DNA from 3 places in the Microlunatus spumicola genome. Region 2 is predicted to be linked to each of the others. Evidence: predicted binding sites of a transcription regulator. Region 2 holds the regulator's gene; each other region holds the start of a gene.
What was found. Region 2 encodes LexA, which represses DNA repair genes until DNA is damaged. Its sites were predicted from a motif close to TCGAACANNTGTTCGA; they were not measured.
Positions count from the first base shown of each region.

Region 1: a site for LexA is predicted at 1,372-1,387, ahead of ABD665_RS17675 (Rv2578c family radical SAM protein). Genes of this name have one in related genera too.
Region 3: a site for LexA is predicted at 1,305-1,320, ahead of ABD665_RS08135 (DUF222 domain-containing protein). Genes of this name have one in related genera too.

Region 1 is NZ_BAAAYR010000004.1:1,009,837-1,012,100, forward strand. It holds gene ABD665_RS17670 (cyclic nucleotide-binding domain-containing protein) at 1-368, shown strand, start outside; gene ABD665_RS17675 (Rv2578c family radical SAM protein) at 365-1,333, opposite strand; gene ABD665_RS17680 (trypsin-like peptidase domain-containing protein) at 1,501-2,264, opposite strand, start outside.
Region 2 is NZ_BAAAYR010000001.1:41,097-43,360, forward strand. It holds gene ABD665_RS00190 (ATP-dependent DNA helicase) at 1-729, shown strand, start outside; gene lexA (transcriptional repressor LexA) at 770-1,606, opposite strand; gene ABD665_RS00200 (hypothetical protein) at 1,966-2,264, shown strand, end outside.
Region 3 is NZ_BAAAYR010000001.1:1,773,105-1,775,368, reverse strand. It holds gene ABD665_RS08135 (DUF222 domain-containing protein) at 1-1,273, opposite strand, end outside; gene ABD665_RS08130 (hypothetical protein) at 1,392-1,814, opposite strand; gene ABD665_RS08125 (GntR family transcriptional regulator) at 2,061-2,264, shown strand, end outside.

The DNA of each region.
Region 1 (2,264 bases), on a different contig from region 2:
CGCTCGAGCACGACGAGCTGATGCGCTGGATCGAGGGCCACCCCGAGGTCGCCCGCAGCCTGCTGGCCCAGCTCGCGGGAAGGCTGCGCCGCGCGAACGACGTGGTCGCCGACCTCGTCTTCTCCGACGTCCCGGGCCGCGTGGCCAAGCAGCTGCTCGAGCTCGCCCGGCGCTTCGGCGACCGCAAGGACGACGGCGTGCATGTCCACCACGACCTCACCCAGGAGGAGCTCGCCCAGCTGGTGGGCGCCTCCCGCGAGACCGTGAACAAGGCCCTCGCCGACTTCGCCGCGCGCGGCTGGATCCGGCTCGAGCCGCGTTCGGTCACGCTCCTCGACGTCGAGCGCGTGGAGCGTCGGGCCCGCTAGCCGAGCGGGCGCGCCCGTCCGGGCTGCCGCCACGCCGACGGCTTGTCCAGGCCGTGGCGGCGCAGCAGCGGGAGCGTGCGCTCGCGCAGGTCGCTCGCGTACGACTTCAGCGCGTACGACCCTCCGCGGTAGAGCTCGGCGTAGGGCCCGACCAGCTCGGGGTGCTGCTCGCCCAGCCAGCGCAGGAACCACTCGCGGGCGCCCGGGCGCAGGTGCAGCGCCATGACCGACGCCGACGTCGCGCCCGCCTCGGCCACCGCGGTGATGACGCGCTCCAGGTCGTCGTCGCCGTCGGTGAGCATCGGCAGCACGGGGGCGATCAGGACCTGGCACGGCAGGCCCGCCTCGCGGATCGCGCGGACCAGCTCGAGCCGCGCCCGCGGCGACGGCGTCCCGGGCTCGAGCGTCTCGTGCACCGTCTCGTCGAGCAGGGCCAGCGAGACGCCCATCATCACGGGCGTCCGCGCGGCCGCACCGGCCAGCAGCGGCAGGTCCCGGCGCAGCGTCGTGCCCTTGGTCAGGATCGAGAAGGGCGTGCCCGAACCGGCCAGCGCCTCGATGATCCCGGGCATCAGCCGGTAGCGGCCCTCGGCCCGCTGGTAGGGGTCGGTGTTCGTCCCGAGCGCCACGGCCTCGTGGCCCCACGACGCCCGGCCCACCTCGCGGGCCAGCACCTCGGCGACGTTGACCTTGACGACGATCTCGGCGTCGAAGTCCGCGCCGGTGTCCAGGTCGAGGTAGGAGTGCGTCTGCCGCGCGAAGCAGTAGACGCAGGCGTGCGTGCAGCCGCGGTAGGGGTTCACCGTCCAGCGGAACGGCACGTCCGAAGTGGTCGGCACGTGGTTGAGGGCCGAGCGCGCCATCACCTCGTGGAACGTCACCCCCGCGAACTCCGGCGTCCGCACCGTCCGCACGAGCCCGGGCATCTCCTCCAGCCCCGGCAGCGCGTCCGGGTCCGACACCACGCTCCCGACCGTCTGCCCCGCCCACCGCATCCACCAATGGGAACACACGTTCTATTGATGCGCCACCCCCTCGAGGTCCCTGACGAGGAAACGCCGACTCCCGACCGCTCCAAGAAGTCCGGAGCGGTCGGGAGTCAGCGTTTCCTGCGGTGGGGCCGGGGCGTGGGCTACGAGCTGCCGAGCTTCACGTCGACGCTCTGGGCGGGGGCGCCGCCGCGGACGTACGTGACGGTCACGGTCGTGCCGGGGGCGAAGTAGCGGGTGGCGGCGATGAGGCCGTCGGCCGTGGTGGTGTGGAAGTCGTCGACCTTGGTGACGACGTCGCCGGCCTTGAGCCCGGCGGCGGCCGCGGCACCGTCGGCGGTCACGGTCTGCAGCGCGACGCCGGTGGCGGTCGAGAGGTCGGAGTCGGCGCTGCCGCCCACCGTCACCCCGAGGGCCGCGTTGACCGACTTGCCGTTGGCGATCAGCTCGCCGGCGACGCGGACGGCCACGTCGGACGGGATCGCGAACCCGATCCCGATGTTGCCCGACTGGCTGCCGCTGCCCGAGCCGGAGCCGGTGCTCGCGATCGAGGAGTTGATGCCGACGACGGCGCCGTTGAGGTCGACCAGCGGGCCGCCCGAGTTGCCGGGGTTGATGGCCGCGTCGGTCTGCACGGCGAGGTAGACCGCGTCGTTGTCGTTGCCCGAGCGGACCGGGCGCGCGCCGTTGGACACGATGCCGCTGGTGATCGACTCCGAGAGCCCGAGGGGGGCACCGGCCGCGACCACGGCCTGGCCGACCTGGAGGGCGTCCGACTTCGCGAACACCGCGGGCTTGAGGTCGGCGACCCCGTCGACCTTGATGACGGCGAGGTCGTTGGTGGCGGAGGTGCCGACGATCGTCGCCGGGGCGGTCTTCCCGTCGGGGAAGGTCACCGTGACGCTCG
Region 2 (2,264 bases):
CCCGAGGCGTACGTCGGACCGAGCGCGGACGATCCGTCCGCCGACGACGCGGTGGTGCCGTGGCGCGGCCTCGACGTCGGCTCGCCCTTCGACTACCGCCACCAGGCGATCCGCTACGTGGCTCGGACGCTGCCGACCCCCGGGCGCGACGGCATGTCCAAGGAGGTCCTCGACGAGATCGCCGAGCTCGTGTGGGCTGCCGGCGGCCGGACGCTCGGGCTCTTCTCGTCCCGTCGGGCCGCGGAGGCGGCGGCCGTGCACGTACGCCGCCAGCTGCCCAAGCTGACCGTCCTGTGCCAGGGCGACGCCCAGCTCTCGGAGCTGACCCGCCGCTTCAGCGCGGAGGAGACGACGAGCCTCTTCGGCACGCTCTCGCTGTGGCAGGGCGTCGACGTGCCCGGCGCGACCTGCCAGCTCGTGATCATCGACCGGATCCCGTTCCCGAGGCCGGACGAGCCGCTCACCCTCGCGCGGCAGAAGGCCGTGGCCGACGCCGGGGGGAACGGCTTCATGAGCGTGGCGGCGACGCACGCCGCGCTGCTCCTCGCCCAGGGTTCGGGTCGCCTCGTCCGCAGGAGCAGCGACCGCGGCGTGGTCGCGGTGCTCGACCCGCGGCTGGTGACGGCCCGCTACGGCTCGTTCCTGCGGGCGTCCATGCCGGACATGTGGGAGACCACCGACCGCGAGACCGCGGTGGGCGCGCTGCGTCGGCTGGCGGAGCGCGACTAGCGCGCCGCTCGACGGCGGCGCGCCCGCGCGAGCAGACCGCTCAGAGGCGGCGGAGGACCGCGACGACCTTGCCCAGGATCGTGGCGTGGTTGCCGTCGATCGGGCTGTAGGCCGGGTTGTGGGGGAGCAGCCACACGTGGCCGGGCTCCCGCTTGAACGTCTTGACCGTGGCCTCGTTGTCCAGCAGGGCGGCCACGATGTCGCCGTTGTCCGCGTTCGGCTGCTGGCGCACGACCACCCAGTCCCCGTCGCAGATGGCGGCGTCGATCATCGAGTCGCCGCGGACCTCGAGGGTGAACATCGTGCCCTCGCCGACGAGCTGGCGGGGCAGGGCGAAGACGTCCTCCACGCGCTCCTCGGCGAGGATCGGCCCGCCGGCCGCGATACGGCCGAGGACGGGCACGTGCACGGGCTCGGGGTAGGCGTTGACGCCGGAGTCGTCCATCTCGACGAGCCGCGGGCGGCTGCTCGGGAGCGACGGCGCGGCCGGGGCTGATGCGGCGGCACGCCGGTCCTCGCCGGGCAGCAGCACCTCGAGCGCGCGCGGCCGGTTGGGGTCGCGGCGCAGGAAGCCCTTCTGCTCCAGCGCGCGCAGCTGGTGGGAGACGCTCGACGAGCTGGCCAGGCCGACCGCCTCACCCATCTCGCGGATGCTGGGCGGGTAGCCCCGGGACTCGACCGTGTCGCGGATGACCTCGAGGATCCGACGCTGGCGCGGGGTGAGGCCCGTGCTGTCGGCGGGCCCGTCCGGCAGCGAGCTGACCGACGCGGACTCGCCGAGCTGCGCCGCGACCTCGGCCTTGGTGGGCCGCCCTCGGCGTCGGCCGGGACGCTCAGGTGCGGAGAGCGGGGTGTCAGGCGTGTCGTCGTGAGCCATGAACGGCACTTTAGGGATGACGTCGAACACATTCAAACACCTGTTCGAGCGTGTCGCGGCCGGATGTGCAACGGCCGCCCAATCGGGCCGGCCTGGAGCCCCGCAGTCTGTGCACTGGCGGGAGGCCGATCGACCGGCGTTCCACTTCTGACGTGCGCGCCCGACGACACCTGGTGCGCGCCCGCCGGACCCGCGCCCGACGGATTTTGTCAGACCCCTCTGGTGTGCTCTGGGACATGACGTCGTCGAACACCGATTCGAATGTGCTTGCGCTCGAGCCTGCGGTGCGATACACATCGAACACGCGTTCGATCGAACCTACGTTCGACCGGACGCCCGACCCGCTGAGGAGCATCACGATGAGTGTCGCATTCGCCGAGCCCGTCCTGGACCGACCGAGCACCGAGGTGCGGGTGGGTCGCCCGGGCCCTGCGCCCACGCGGACGACCCCCCGGCGCCCCGGTCCGGGAGTCGGCCCCACCGCACGCCCGCGCCGGGTGCGCTTCACGGCGCCGGCCGTCGCCGGACGTCGACCGGGCCCCCGGGCGTGCGAGGGCGTCGCGGCGGCACCGGTCGCCCGCACGTGGCACCTCACCGAGCGCGGCCTGGCCGTCGTGCTGGTCGTCGCGGCCGCGCTGGTGGCCGCGAGCATCGCGGT
Region 3 (2,264 bases), 1.7 Mb from region 2:
GCAGGCCGTCGACCATCAGGCACGTCCAGCCCCGACCCGCGAAGTTGTGGTGGTGCCACGCGCACAGCAGGGTCAGGTTGTCGAGGTCGGTCGCGCCGCCGTCGACCCAGGCGCGCACGTGGTGGCGTTCGCACCACTCCGGTGGCCGGTCACAACCGGGGAAGCTGCACCCGTCGTCTCTGGCGACCAGGGCCATCGTCTGGCCCGGCGTGGCGAGGCGGCGGCTGCGGCCGAGCTGCAGCACCACCCCGGTCGGGCTCACCACGGTCGGGTAGACCTCGGCCTCGTCGGTCAGGTCGACGACCGTCTCGCCGGACAGGACGGTGCCGTCGCTAGTCACGCCCCACCGCCGGCGCGCGACGAGGTCACCCTCGGGGATCGTGACGATCACGGTCGCCGGGGTGCCGCCCGCGTCGGGCAGGGTGCCCGAGCGGAGCAGCCGGTCGCAGACCTCCTCCAACGCGTCGTGGGTGCGTTGCCCGTGGTGGCGCGGATCCTCCTGCTGGACCTCACGCCCGTCGTCGAGGACCACCGTCGCCAGTCGGGGTTTCGCCAGTGGACCTAGGACCGCACGGAGCTTCGCGCCGACGGGCCCGGTGAGTCGTCCCTCGACCGACCACATGCCGTCGCGCAGCCGACGGAACGCCAGGTGCCGCCGGTCGGCGTTCAGCTCCTCCTGCGGCCGCGTGCCGTCCGGGTCGATCCCGTCGACGACGCGCTGGGCCGCCAGCCGCAGGTCGTGCGGGCGCAGGGCCCGGGCGAAGCCTGCGAGGAGCGCCTCGGCCGCGTCCAGGTCGGCCGGGTCGAACCCGCGGTGGTCCACCGTGCCCAGGGCACGGAGGCAGACGTCCAGCTGCTCCGGCGAGGCCAGCCCGGCGCGTTGCGCGGTCGCCAGCGCCGGGCGTACCGGCTCGAGAGGCTCGCCCGTCAAGGTCGTCCGCTCGCCGAGCGCCTCCGCGGCCCGGACCCGGCGGCCGGCCTCGGCGTGCGAGAGGCGCAGCGCCCAGCCCAGCGCCGACGCCAGGGTGGGCTGGGTCAGCGTCTCCGGCAGCCGGACCGCCGCGGCGACCCGGACCGCGCGGTGGTCCACCAGCGGGACCCGGTTGCGCGCCTCCTCGAACCGTTGCAGGAAGCGCACCAGGCGCAGCCCGTCGAACCCGTCGAGACCGCCGCACTCGACCACGTCCACGAGCCGGTCGAGCGCGGCGACGAAGCCGTCGAGCGCGCGGTCGGCTGCTTCCGGACCGCCCGCCGCGACGCCCTCGATCTCCATGACCCGAACCTAGGAGAACCCTCTGACGCTTTCGAACACACGTTCGAACGAGGTGCGAGCAGCGGTAGCCGGAGCGACGAGATGGACCGGCCGCCCCGGACGCCGGACCCGACCAGGGTCAGGCGCGCACGCCCGGGCGCAGGCTGGTGAAGAAGACCCAGACCACGCCGACGGTCAGGAGCATCGCGCCGGGGACGTGGATCCACAGGCTGTCGTAGCCGCCCCAGTAGGCCTGCAGGAACGTGTAGGCGAAGACGACGACGGCGAGGACCATCGGCCGGACGCCGAGCCGCTGCTGGCGCCAGAGCAGGACGGCGACGATCGCGGCCAGGCCGCTGAGCACGTGCAGGACGATGGCGCCGGCCGCGTGGGCCTCCTCGGGCCCGCCGTTCGGGAACAGCTGCCCGGCGGTGACGAACTGGTAGAGCACGTTGAGCACGGCCAGCCCCGCGAGGACCTGGAAGGCGCGGACGAGCGAGGTCGCGGCGCGCGGGTCCGACGAGTCGGGCCTGCCGCCGGTGGTGGCGTCGCTGGTGGACATGGGTGCTCCTGAAGGTCGGGGGGAGAGGCGCGAGCGGCAACTGCGGAGGTGCTCCGACGGGCGCGGTCCGGCTCGTGCTGATCTTCTCGCCCAGCATCACCCGAAGTTGCGGCATCGCGTCGGAGGTTCCGGCCGGACGTGGGCGGGTCGTCCGGCCGGGCTCGCCGACTGACCGCGGGAGCGGGCTCGGGGCGGGGGCGAGCGAGCAGTGGATTGTCAGACAATCGCCGTGCTAACGTGCTCGACGTGGTGGACCTGGCGACCGAGGAGGACGGGCTCCGTCCTGCTCTGGCGCCTGTCGCCTCAGTCTCGCGCCGGCAGGCGGTGCTCGCCCAGATCCGCCGCGGCATCGTCGTCGGCGCGCTCCGGCCGGGCGACAAGCTCACCGAGCTCTCGCTGGCCGCCGACCTGCAGGTCAGCCGCGCCACGGTCCGCGAGGCCCTCGGCCAG